Regions from separate parts of the Streptomyces sp. Edi2 genome, predicted to be linked through region 1. Evidence: riboswitches for the same ligand, from Rfam matches in the RefSeq annotation. Region 1 holds a riboswitch; each other region holds the start of a gene.
What was found. Region 1 has a riboswitch for cobalamin ahead of metE (5-methyltetrahydropteroyltriglutamate--homocysteine S-methyltransferase). Riboswitches for the same ligand answer to the same signal wherever they lie in the genome.
Positions count from the first base shown of each region.

Region 1 (4,175 bases):
GAACCTGGCTCCCCTCGTCAGGCCCCTTGGAATCGGTCATCTAGGCTGGCGCGGTGACTGATGAGCAGGAGCGGGTGCAGCCGTCGGGAGTGTGGGCCACGGCGGTGGGGGTGGCCAGGGTGCGGGCGCTGGAGACCGAGCGGGAGAACGCGCTGTTCCGCGACCCACTGGCACAGGCCTTCGCCACCGCCGGCGGCCTGTGGCCCTCCTCGCCGCCGCTGCCCGATGACGAGGCCGCGCAACGCCGCCGACTGGCCGTGTCGTTCTCCATCGTCATCAGGACGAAGTTCCTCGACGACCTGTTGCGGCAGGCTTCCGCGTCCGGGGTCCGGCAGGTCGTGCTGCTCGGCGCCGGCATGGACAGCCGGGCCTTCCGGATCGACTGGCCCGAGGGCACCCGGATGTTCGAGGTCGACACCGCCGCGCCACTGGACTTCAAGGCTTCGGTGCTGCGCCAGGAGCGGGCCGTCGCACGCTGCGAGCGGATCACCGTCGCGGTGGATCTGCGTGAGGACTGGCCAGGCGCGCTGGCCGCCGCAGGGCACGACCCGGCGGAGCCGACCGTGTGGATAGCCGAAGGACTACTGATCTATCTGCCCGAGGACGCGGTGGAACTGCTGCTGGCCCGGATCAGCGCGCAGTCCGCGGCAGGCAGTCGGATGGGGCTGACGTTGGGCTCGCGCGGCGTGATCGAGCGCTTCGGCGCGGACGCCGCGCCGGGATCGGCGGCGTCCATGTGGGTCTCGGAGATGCCCGACGACCCGGTGGGCTGGCTGGCCGGCCACGGCTGGGAGGCCGACAGCCACACCCTGCGCGAGCGCGCTGCCGCGTACGGCCGTCCGGTCAGCACCCCGCCGCAGCGCGAGGAGCGGCCCGGCGCACTGATCTCGGCGATCCGCCGGTAGAGCGCCTCCCGGTTCCCTGGGTGATCGATTCCAAGGGGCCTGATTGAGCTGCCCCTGGTGGAAGTCCGAAGCGGCACGGTGACTGAGCTGGAACGGTGCCTGGTCGGACATGTCGACGGGGTGCTTCGATATGAGGAGGAACAGCTCGGATAGGCAGTCGGAGCTGTTCTGAACCGCAGCAGGTAGGCCCAGGCCACCGCCGCCGACGTGGACGCAGGCATGGAACTGGGCTGCGCCCACCCCATGGGTCTTCTCCAACTCGCCGACCTAAATCGGCCTGGACACGGTGGCCGCCATCGCCCGGTCCCTGTACGACGAGTTCAAGGAACCCCTCTACGCACCGCCACCGCTGCTCCAGCGCATGGTGGAAGCGAGGCTGCTCGGCCGCAAGACCGGCCGCGGGTTCCACACCTACGACCAGGGCTGAGGGTCCCTGGATCGCCGCCGGGCTGAGGGGCCCGGCGGGTGTGCGGTACAGGGCGCGGAACGGACGACTGAGGCCGTTCCGCGCCCCGTCGCGTATGAACCCCGTCCCGCCGGTGTCTCATCTCACGGTCCGGCATGTGAACAGAGGTGTCCGATACGGGCACCACGTCCTACGCTGGCCGGGCAACTGGTTCGCCCCGTCCGCCAGACGGGAGCGTCGTAAGAGGGAACCCGGTGAGAATCCGGGACTGCCCCGCAGCGGTGAGTGGGAACGACCGCCGTCATACGCACTGGATCCGAGCCGCGGATCCGGGAAGCGACGGCCAGTAGGTGCCCGCCGGAAGACACTCCGGCAGGCGCGCCCGCGAGTCCGAAGACCTGCCCGTTGTCCGTGCACGCCCATGCGTGTGACGGCTATCCCGGTGACCTCGAGGGCGGGTTGGGGGCACCCCCGGACGTAGTCTGGGGGAGTACATACCAGCGGACACGTGCGTCGTTGAGCGCACCGTGGTTCCGTCCGGTTCGTCATCCCTTCGCGTCCCTCGTTCCGTCGCCGGGACATCCAGGAGACATATCCGCGAAGGAGAGTTCCGTGACAGCGAAGCCCCCAGCCGCGGCAGCACGGGCCACCGTGTACGGCTACCCCCGCCAGGGACAGCACCGGGAACTGAAGAAGGCCATCGAGGGCTACTGGAAGGGCCGCGTCACCGCGGACACCTTGCGGGAGACCGCGCAGGGCCTGCGCCGTTCGAACTGGCAGCAACTGGCCGACGCCGGCGTCCACGAGGTGCCCACCGGTGACTTCTCGTACTACGACCATGTGCTGGACACCAGTGTCATGGTCGGTGCTGTCCCGGACCGCCACCGCGACGCCGTCGCGGCCGACGCCCTCGACGGCTACTTCGCGATGGCGCGCGGCACGCAGGACGTCGCACCGCTGGAAATGACCAAGTGGTTCGACACCAACTACCACTACCTGGTGCCCGAGTTGGGCCCGGACACCGTCTTCTCCGCCGACTCCGGCAAGCAGGTCGCCGAGCTCAAGGAAGCCCTCGCCCTCGGTCTCACCGCCCGGCCGGTCCTCGTCGGGCCGGTCACCTACCTCCTGCTGTCCAAGCCCGCTCCCGGCGTGGCCGCCGACTTCGAGCCACTGACTCTCCTCGACCGGCTGCTGCCCGTCTACGCCGAGGTCCTGGCCGACCTGCGCGCCGCCGGGGCCGAGTGGGTACAGCTCGACGAGCCCGCCCTCGTCCAGGACCGCACCCCGGCCGAGCTGAACGCCGCCGCCCGCGCCTACCGCGAGCTGGGCGCCCTCACCGACCGACCGAAGCTCCTGGTCGCGTCGTACTTCGACCGGCTCGGCGACGCCCTGCCCGTCCTGGCCAAGGCTCCGGTGGACGGTCTGGCGCTCGACTTCACCGACGCGGCCGCGGCCAACCTCGACGCGCTGGCGGCCGTCGGCGGGCTGCCCGGCAAGCGTCTGGTGGCGGGCGTGGTCAACGGCCGCAACATCTGGATCAACGACCTGGAAAAGTCGCTGACCACCCTCGGCACCCTGCTCGGCCTCGCCGACCGGGTCGACGTGGCCGCCTCCTGCTCGCTCCTGCACGTGCCGCTCGACGCCGCCGCCGAGCGCGACATCGACCCGCAGATCGCCCGCTGGCTGGCCTTCGCCAAGCAGAAGACCGCCGAGCTGGTGACGCTGGCACGTGGCCTGTCACAGGGCACGGACACCATCGCCGCCGAACTCGCCGCGAACCGCGCCGACCTGGCCTCCCGGGCGAACTCCGCGATCACCCACGATCCGGCGGTGCGCGCCCGGGCCGCGGCCGTCACCGACGCCGACGGCCGCCGCTCCGCGCCGTACGCCCACCGGGCCATCGCCCAGCGTGCCCACCTCGGGCTCCCGCTGCTGCCGACCACCACCATCGGCTCGTTCCCGCAGACCGCCGAGCTGCGCACCGCCCGCGCCGACCTGCGTGCCGGACGCCTCGACACCGCAGGGTACGAGGAGCGCATCAAGGACGAGATCCGCGAGGTCCTCTCCTTCCAGGAGAAGGCCGGAATCGATGTCCTCGTGCACGGCGAGCCCGAGCGCAACGACATGGTCCAGTACTTCGCCGAGCAGCTCACCGGCTACCTCGCCACCCAGCACGGGTGGGTCCAGTCGTACGGCACCCGCTACGTCCGGCCGCCCGTCCTGGCCGGTGACATCTCCCGGCCCGAGCCGATGACGGTCCCCTGGACGTCCTACGCACAGTCGCAGACCGACCGCCCGGTCAAGGGCATGCTCACCGGCCCCGTCACCATGCTCGCCTGGTCCTTCGTCCGCGACGACCAGCCGCTCGGGGACACCGCCCGCCAGGTCGCCCTCGCCCTGCGCGAGGAGGTCAACGACCTGGAGACCGCGGGCACTTCGGTCATCCAGGTCGACGAGCCCGCGCTGCGCGAAACGCTGCCGCTGCGCGCCGCCGACCACGCCGCATACCTGGCCTGGGCCACCGAGGCGTTCCGCCTCTCCACCAGCGGCGTGCGGGACCGCACCCAGATCCACACCCACATGTGCTACGCCGAGTTCGGTGACATCGTGCAGGCCATCGACGACCTGGACGCGGACGTCATCAGCCTGGAGGCCGCCCGCTCCCACATGCAGGTCGCCCGCGAACTGGCCGCCCACGGCTACCCGCGCGAGGCCGGCCCCGGCGTCTACGACATCCACTCCCCGCGTATCCCGAGCGTGGACGAGGCAGCCGCCCTGCTCCGCAAGGGACTTGAGGCTATCCCCGCCGAACGCCTCTGGGTCAACCCCGACTGTGGCCTGAAGACCCGCGGCTGGCCCGAGAC
Region 1 is NZ_JBEJGX010000003.1:442,310-446,484, forward strand. Features, by position in the region: gene ABR737_RS05460 (class I SAM-dependent methyltransferase) at 54-905, shown strand; partial or broken gene ABR737_RS05465 (3-hydroxyacyl-CoA dehydrogenase family protein) at 1,098-1,332, shown strand; cobalamin riboswitch at 1,503-1,731, shown strand; gene metE (5-methyltetrahydropteroyltriglutamate--homocysteine S-methyltransferase) at 1,924-4,175, shown strand, end outside.

Region 2 (4,175 bases), 1.6 Mb from region 1:
GGGGCGGTGAGCAGCCGCAGCTCGAGGGCGGGCGGACAGGGCGCCCCGTCGTCCGGGAGCCGGAGCAGGACGACGCCCGCGGTGGCCGGTACGAAGATGATCGCCAGGATCAGCAGGATGCCGGTCCAGTGCCGTAAGGACGACTTCAGCCGGCGGCGTAAGCGGACCCGCAGCGGGGTCGGCGGGCGGGCCTCGGGGGTGGCGAAGGAGAGGATGACGTCGTCGACGGTGTTCTGCTTCGCCGAGCGCGGCTCCCAGACGTCGCCCATCGGGGTCCGTTCACCGGCCAGTTGTTCGCGCAGGGCCCGGACCAGGTCCTCGAAGGTGACGAACCGTTTGCCGGGGATGCCTTGTTCCAGGATCTGGACCAGGGCACGGTTGAAGACGCTGCCCCCGGTGGGCTCCTCGCCGCTGAAGATCCGGCGGTTGGGCTGCGCGGCCATCAGCAGCGAGGTGGGGTTGCGGCAGGAGTGGAAGGCCTCGCTCGCGTTGCCGGCGTAACAGCACTCCAGGACGATCACGATGCGGTCGGCCCGGGCGTTGTCCAGGTAGGAGAGCACGGTGTCCTGCCAGGAGACGGTCTTGTGCCGCGGTTCCGAGGCACCGACCATGAGGTGCAGATTGCCGCCGTCGCTGCCCACCCGGCCGTGGCCGGAGAAGTACACCAGCAGCAGCCCGCGCGCCTCCTGGACGACGGTGTCCAGCGCCTGTTCCACCTCCCAGGGCTCCTGGGGCCGGCAGGTGACGATCTCGCCCTTGGTGAACAGATCGGTGCCGGGGGCGAGCAGGGCCTGCTCCAGCTTGCGGACGTTGTCCTTCACCGCGGGCAGCGGGCGCAGCGAGCGGTAGTCGTCGACGCTGATCAGCAGCGCCCGGTTGACCTTGCCCCGTGCGTCGTATTCGGACATCCGGCTCAGTCCCCGGCGGTGCTGCCGCTCCCGTCCGCCGGGCTGCCGGGATCGGGGTGTTCGGGGGCCGCCGTGCCCGGGCCCGCGTCGCCGAGCGCGTGCAGGTCCCCGTCACCGGCCCCGACGGCGACGGCGGGCCGCTCGCCGGTGTCGCGCTCCTCCCGGCGCCGTCGCAGCCACTCCTGCAGGGCGATGGTGAGGCTTTTGGTGATCTCGCCGGTGACGGCGCCGATGATGACCAGGATCAGGTCGTCGAGGCCGGCGGCCATGTCACCGGGGCCGTCGTCGCTCGCGTCCGCAGGGCGCGGCCGCAGCAGCCAGTCGTGGCCGTGCCGGTCCAGCCACGGCTCGCGCTCCAGCCAGGCCTTGAGGTCTTCGAGGTCCTGGTCAGGATTGTTGGTGCCCGTGATCCTGAGGCGGATCTCGTGACGGTCAGCGCTCTGCGGCATCCCCCGGCCCCCTTCCGGCGGCCCCGTCGCCACCGTGCACCACCAGATAGTGACGTGAGATCAGGGGCGCGGGCAACCGTCTGTGACCTCATCGCCACGCTGTGGCGTGCACCACAGCGCGTGCCACAGGACAGCGTCGCAGGTCAAGGCCGAGTTGACGGGCATCGCGGGGCGTGGTGGACTGCCGGAGCCATTCGGCGACAGCTGAGGAAGTCCGGTGCGAATCCGGCGCGGTCCCGCCACTGTCACCGGGGAGCGATCCTCCAGCGAAGGCCACGGTCCGCCTCGCATACGTCGGATGACGTACGCAGGGACTGGAAGGCCGGAGGACTCGCCGATCCGGGAGCCAGGAGACTCTTGTCGCCGACACGTCGAGCCAGGGCGCGGACCCTGAGTGAGGACACACCGCCATGCCCGGCCACCCGTCGAGATCTCCACTGCCCGCCGCCACAGGGTCCGTTGGACGCGCCTGCACGGCGGTCTGACCGGTGCGCGGCGAACACGCGGGATATGCGTGCGGCGCGGCCCTCGGCTTTCTCGGCGACCTGATCGCGGCGGACCCGCGGCGCGGCCATCCGGTGGCCGCCTTCGGCCGGGCCGCGAGCGCCGTCGAGCGCCGGCTGTGGCGCGATCACCGCGGATACGGGGCGGCGCACGCCGTGCTGTGTGCGGGCGGTGCCGCCGCCGGGGCCGCGCTGCTGGAGCGCACCGTACGGGCCACCGTCCCGCCTCCCCTGCGCGGCGGCGCCCGGATCGCGCTGACCGCGGCGACGGTCTGGGCGGTGCTGGGCGGCACCTCGCTCGGCCGCGAGGCCCGGGCCGTCGGTGGTGCGCTGACGGCGGGTGACCTGGACGTGGCGCGGGAGCGGCTGCCGCATCTGTGCGGCCGCGATCCCCAGGCCCTGGACGGGTCCCAGATGGCCCGCGCGGTGGTGGAGTCGGTCGCCGAGAACACCTCGGACGCCGTGGTGGGCGCCCTGGTGTGGGGCGCGCTGGGCGGGGTGCCCGGCCTGGTGGCGTTCCGGGCGGTGAACACCCTGGACGCGATGGTGGGGCACAAGTCGCCGCGCCACCGCCGCTTCGGCTGGGCCTCGGCCCGGCTCGACGACCTCGCCGGCTGGCCCGGCTCCCGGCTGACCGCCGCCCTCACCGTGCTCGCGGGCCCCGACCGGCGCGGTGCGCTGCGGGCCTGGCGGGCGGACGGCGGCGCCCATCCGAGCCCCAACGCGGGCCCGGTGGAGGCGTCGTTCGCGGGCGCGCTGGGCGTACGGCTGGGCGGCACGCTGGCCTACGGCGGACGGGTCGAGCACCGGCCGGTGCTCAACGACGGGGCGCCGCCGGTCGCGGTGCCCGACATCGAACGGGCGGTGCGGCTCTCGCGCCGGGTGAGTGTCCTTGCGCTGGCGACGACGGTGGCGGCGCGGCTGGCGGCCGGGGCGCTGCGGCGGTCCCCGGTGACCGCCGCCCGCCCGGCCGCGGGTGCGGTATCGCGCAGGGCCGTGCGTGCACTGGCGCGTACGGCTCACGACAGCCGGAGTCCCGGCGTATGAGGAGGACCCGGTGAACGGGCGGTTCAAGGCAGCGGGCGGGGCCGTCGGCGGTGGCCTGTTGGTGGCCGGTACGACGTCCGACGCCGGCAAGAGCGTGGTGACGGCGGGGATCTGCCGCTGGCTGGCCCGGCAGGGGGTGCGGGTGGCGCCGTTCAAGGCGCAGAACATGTCGCTGAATTCGTTCGTCACCCGCGAGGGCGCGGAGATCGGGCGGGCCCAGGCGATGCAGGCCGCCGCGGCGCGGGTGGAGCCGACCGCGCTGATGAACCCCGTGCTGCTCAAGCCCGGCAGCGACCGCAGCAGCCAGGTGGTGCTGCTGGGGAAGCCGGTGGGCGAGCTCAGTGCCAGGGGCTACCACGAGGGCCGCCAGAAGCAGTTGCTCGGCACGGTCACCGACTGCCTGGCCGAGCTGCGGCGTACCCACGACGCGGTGATCTGCGAGGGCGCCGGAAGTCCCGCCGAGATCAATCTGCGGCGTACCGACCTCGTGAACATGGGCCTGGCGCGGGCCGCCCGGATCCCGGTGGTGGTGGTCGGTGACATCGACCGCGGCGGGGTGTTCGCCTCCTTCTTCGGCACCACGGCGCTGCTGTCCAAGGAGGACCAGGCGCTGGTCGCGGGGTATCTCGTCAACAAGTTCCGCGGCGATGTGACGCTGCTGGAGCCGGGCTTGGAGATGCTGCGCGGCCTGACCGGGCGGCAGACGCTGGGCGTGCTGCCCTTCTCGCACGGCCTCGGCATCGACGAGGAGGACGGGCTGCACGTGTCGCTGCGCGGCGCGGTGCGCGAGAGCGTGGTGGCTCCGCCCCACGGCGCCGAGGTGCTGCGGGTGGCGGTCTGTGCCGTCCCGCTGATGTCGAACTTCACGGACGTGGACGCGCTGGCCGCGGAGCCGGGCGTGGTGGTGCGGTTCGTGGACCAGGCCGAGGAGCTGGCCGACGCGGACCTGGTGGTACTGCCGGGGACCCGCGGCACGGTCCGGGCCCTGCAGTGGCTGCGCGAGCGCGGGCTGGCGGACGCGGTCGTCCGGCGGGCCGCCGAGGGCCGCCCGGTGCTGGGCATCTGCGGCGGCTTCCAGATGCTGGGCGAGCGCATCGAGGACGACGTCGAGTCGAAGGCCGGCACGGTCGACGGGCTGGGGCTGCTGCCCGTGCGCGTACGGTTCGCGGCGGAGAAGACCCTGGCGCGGCCGGTCGGCGAGGCGCTGGGCGAGCCGGTGGCGGGCTACGAGATCCACCACGGCGTCGCCGAAGTGACCGGCGGGGACG
Region 2 is NZ_JBEJGX010000003.1:2,024,217-2,028,391, forward strand. Features, by position in the region: gene ABR737_RS12405 (caspase family protein) at 1-908, opposite strand, end outside; gene ABR737_RS12410 (effector-associated constant component EACC1) at 914-1,357, opposite strand; cobalamin riboswitch at 1,564-1,714, shown strand; gene ABR737_RS12415 (cobalamin biosynthesis protein) at 1,846-2,907, shown strand; gene ABR737_RS12420 (cobyric acid synthase) at 2,918-4,175, shown strand, end outside.
Region 2: it holds a riboswitch for cobalamin, as region 1 does, so the genes downstream of both, ABR737_RS12415 (cobalamin biosynthesis protein) here and metE (5-methyltetrahydropteroyltriglutamate--homocysteine S-methyltransferase) in region 1, are expected to answer to the same signal.

Region 3 (4,175 bases), 2.2 Mb from region 1:
GCGCCCGCCGCCTTCTCCATTCCTTTCCGCGACAGCCCCCTTCCCAAACGACATCAGCGATGTCATCATGACATCATGAGTGTCAGCGAGGAGAAGCGTGCCGGAGTGGCGAAAGACGCCGGCGGCGGAGAACCGTCGCCCACCGAAGACCTGCTGTACGGCGTCATCCGGCGCCTGTGGCCGCTGCACCGCACGGTCGTCCGCGCGGTGGAACACGAACTGGCGGGCACGGGCATGACCGCCGGCGAACACGCGCTGCTGGACGCACTGCGCACTGAAGGCCCGCGCACCGTTCCGCAGTTGGCGCGCGGGATGGGGCTCGACCGGCAGCCGGTGCAGCGCTGGGTGAACCACGCCTTGGAGCTGGGCCTGGTCGTGACCGCCCCGAACCCCGCGCACCGCCGCTCGTCCCTGATCCGGCTCACCGACGAGGGCACGGAAGCGATACGCGACGTCCGGGAATCCGAGGCAGCGGCGCTGAGGCAACGGCTGGCCGACCTGTCCGCCGAGGACGTCCGTACCGCGCTGCACGTACTGGACCGGCTCGGCGAGGAGTTCCGGCAGCTGGCGGACGGCTCACGCGTGACACCGGAGGAAACCGGCAGTTGCGGCACCACCGGCAAGAGCGACGACAATGGCATCACGCCCACCTCATCGCATCCGGTACACAAAGGACGGCCCGCAAGATGACCCGAGGAATCACCGACTGGTCCGAGATCGACAACGGGCTCGTGCCGGTCGACGACGGTGAGCTGTTCTACGAAACGGCCGGCTCGGGCCCCGCGGTGGTGCTGCTCCACGGCGGCATGCTCGACCAGCACATGTGGGACGAGCAGTTCGCCTGGCTGGTGAACTCCGGCCTGCGCGCGATCCGTTACGACTTCCGCGGCCATGGCCTGTCCTCCACCGTGACCGGGGACTACGCGAACCACGACGATCTGTGCGCCCTGCTGGACACGCTCGATGTTCCCGGCGCCGTCCTCGTCGGCCTCTCCCATGGCGCGCGGGTCGCGCTCGACACCGCCATAGCCCGCCCGGAGCGGGTGACGGCCCTCGCACTCGCCTCCCCCGGCATCAGCGGCCGCGCCTTCACCGACCCCTTCCTCCTGGAGCACATCAAGGAGCAGGTGGCGGCGATCGGCGCACCGGACGGCGCGGAACGCTATGTCGAGCACTTCCTGCGGATGTGGGTGGACGGACCGCACCGCGCGCCCTCCACGGTGCACCCGGGCTTCCGTGAGCGGATGCGCGCCTCGGCCGAGGCCAATGTGGAGGTACATGCCGAGGGTGCGGGTGCCGGTATGGCCCTTGAGGCCGGCGCCGCCGACCGCCTGGACGAGATACGGGTGCCCACCGTCGTGTTCGACGGCGACCTCGACAGCAGGGACATCTCCGCCAACGCCCATGCGATCACCCTGACCGTTCCCGGCGCCCGAAGAGTCCGGATACCGGGCGCGGCACATATGGTCAACCTGGAGAACACCGCACTCTTCGACCGCGAACTCCACGCCTTCCTCTCGTCCCTGGACTATTGAGGGCTGCTGAGGCCGTGCGGACTGCTGAGGTCTGCTGCACCGCCGCGGGCCACGCCCCCGGGGCCGTCGGCGCGAAAGAACGACCGGGGCGGCAGCGACCACCCCGTGGCAGCTAGAGTGACCGGGCCGTGGTGTTCGGGAAGCCGGTGACGGACCTTTGGGTCCCAGACCGGAGCGGCCCTCGCCACTGTGATCGGGGAGTTTCCGCCCCTTCCGCAGACGCACGGCGCGTCTGCGGCGCCACTGACCGCGACCGCGGCCGGGAAGGCGGGGCGGGCGCGCGCACCCGTAAGCCAGGAGACCGGCCACGGCATCTCACGAAGTGATCCACGAGGTGCTGGAGCGTGACCGCCGGATGGCCCTGTCCACCGATACCCGTACCACCCCTGCCTCCGCGGCGTTCCGCTGGCGCCGGCAGGACACCGTCCGCACCGCGGGCCTGATGGCCGTCATAGCCGGTCTGCACGTCATCGCCTTCGGCGTGCTCTTCCTGCTCGTGGTGCCGCATCACTACGCCGTGGGCAGCCAGGTCTTCGGCGTGGGACTCGGTGTCACCGCCTACACCCTCGGGATGCGGCACGCCTTCGACGCCGACCACATCGCCGCCATCGACAACACCACCCGCAAGCTGATGGCCGACGGCAAGCGGCCGGTCTCGGTCGGCTTCTGGTTCGCCCTGGGCCACTCCAGCGTGGTCGTCGCGATGGCGGCCCTGGTGGCGGGCGGCGCCCAGCTGGCGGGCACCTTGCTCAACGACGAGTCCCGTACGCACCAGATCCTCGGCACGATCGGTACCACGATCTCGGGGAGCTTTCTCTACCTCATCGCCGCCCTCAACCTGATCGCGCTGGCCGGGATCTGGCGGGTCTTCCGCGGTATGCGCAACGGCCACTACGACGAGGCCGAGCTGGAGCAGCGCCTCGATGCGCGCGGCTTCATGAACCGCTTCCTGGGACGGTTCACCCGCTCGATCTCCCGCCCCGGCCAGATGTTCCCGCTCGGCTTCCTCTTCGGACTCGGCTTCGACACCGCGACCGAAGTGACGCTGATGGTGATGGCGGGCAGCGGCGCCGCGGCCGGCCTGCCCTGGTACGCCGTGCTGTGCCTGCCGCTGCTCTTCGCCGCCGGCATGAGCCTGTTCGACACCCTCGACGGCACCTTCATGAACTTCGCCTACCAGTGGGCGTTCTCCAACCCGGTGCGCAAGGTCTACTACAACCTCACCATCACCGGCCTGTCGATCGCGGTCGCCTTCTTCATCGGCACGATCGAGCTGGTCACCGTGCTGCACGAGAAGCTTGCCCTCAACGACCCGCTGACCGGCTGGATTTCCGGCCTCGACCTCGACAACGTCGGCTTCCTCATCGTCGGCCTGTTCGTGGTGGTGTGGGCCGCGGCGCTGGCGTACTGGCGACTGACCGGCGTCGAGAAGCGCTGGGCGGAGCGGGCAGAGCGCGCGGAGCTGGCCGGGCGAACCCAGCCCGCGGAGCAGGCGGGGCCGACGGGGCCGACGGGGCCGACGGGGCCGACGGGGCCGACGGGGCCGACGGGGCCGACGGGGCCGACGGAGTGTGCCACGCCGGACTCCTGAGGCGCGTGAGCCCCACGCCCCGCAGAAGTCCCCAGCGCCCGAATGGGCGCCGGGACACCGCCCCCCTGGCTCCCCTCAGGTGGCCGAACCGGCTGCCGCCCCCGTCGCCAGATCCGGCCCCCAGCGCTGCAGCGCCTCCGCCAGATCGAGGGGGCGCAGCCGCTCCGGCTGGTCCGGTCCCGGCCAGTCCTCCCGCGGGACCCGCCACATCACCTCGAACTCGTTGCCGTCCGGGTCCTTGGCGTACAGCGACTTGGCGACGAGGTGATCACTCGACCCCACCAGCGCGCCCCGCTCGACGAGCTGCGCATGGGCCGCGACCAGCTCGCCGAGCGTGCCGATCTCCCAGGCCAGGTGGTAGAGCCCGACCCGCCCGGCCTCGGGCCCCGGTGCCTCCACCCCCACCGAGAACAGCGCCAAATCATGATCGTTGAGTGAGCCGGGAGCGCGAAGAAAAGCGGCCTGTCCCGGCACCTCCATCCCCACCGTGAGCCCCAGAGCCTCGGTATAGAAAGCAACCGACCGGGCCACATCACGGACGTAAAGCACCGCGTGGTTCAGACGTCTTACGGACATGCAGCCTGCTCTCCGATCTCCTGCCACGACACCACCAGGGGCCACCGCGCCCTCCCCACCTCTGATCTACCCCACCGGCCCCGCCACTGCCCAGCGTCCTTGGGCCGGTATCCGGCCGTTTTCCGTCCCGCTTTCCGGCCCTGGTGCCCGAGGTCCCCAGACCGGCGACCCCCAGACCGGCGCAGGAGGGACGCGCGGGCCGACGCCGGTCTTCAGCCGGCGGGCGGGGCGGGTGCGGTGGCCGACCGCTGCCCGAGGAAGGCGGTGATCGCCCGGTCGAAGTGGGGCCGCGCCACCGCCGGTCGCGGATTGACGGCGGCGGCCTGCCGCTGTGGTGCCAGCGCGGCGGTCACCGCCAGCTTGGCGGCCCGGATCGCCGCGGGTGGCTGCCCGGCGATCGCGGTGGCGAGATCGCGGGTGCGGGCGGTGAGTTGCTCCTCGGGCACGCTGTCCTCCGCGAGTCCGCGGGCCAC
Region 3 is NZ_JBEJGX010000003.1:2,639,060-2,643,234, forward strand. Features, by position in the region: gene ABR737_RS15015 (MarR family winged helix-turn-helix transcriptional regulator) at 76-690, shown strand; gene ABR737_RS15020 (alpha/beta fold hydrolase) at 687-1,535, shown strand; cobalamin riboswitch at 1,648-1,859, shown strand; gene nicT (Nickel transporter NicT) at 1,858-3,126, shown strand; gene ABR737_RS15030 (VOC family protein) at 3,202-3,702, opposite strand; gene ABR737_RS15035 (enoyl-CoA hydratase/isomerase family protein) at 3,915-4,175, opposite strand, start outside.
Region 3: it holds a riboswitch for cobalamin, as region 1 does, so the genes downstream of both, nicT (Nickel transporter NicT) here and metE (5-methyltetrahydropteroyltriglutamate--homocysteine S-methyltransferase) in region 1, are expected to answer to the same signal.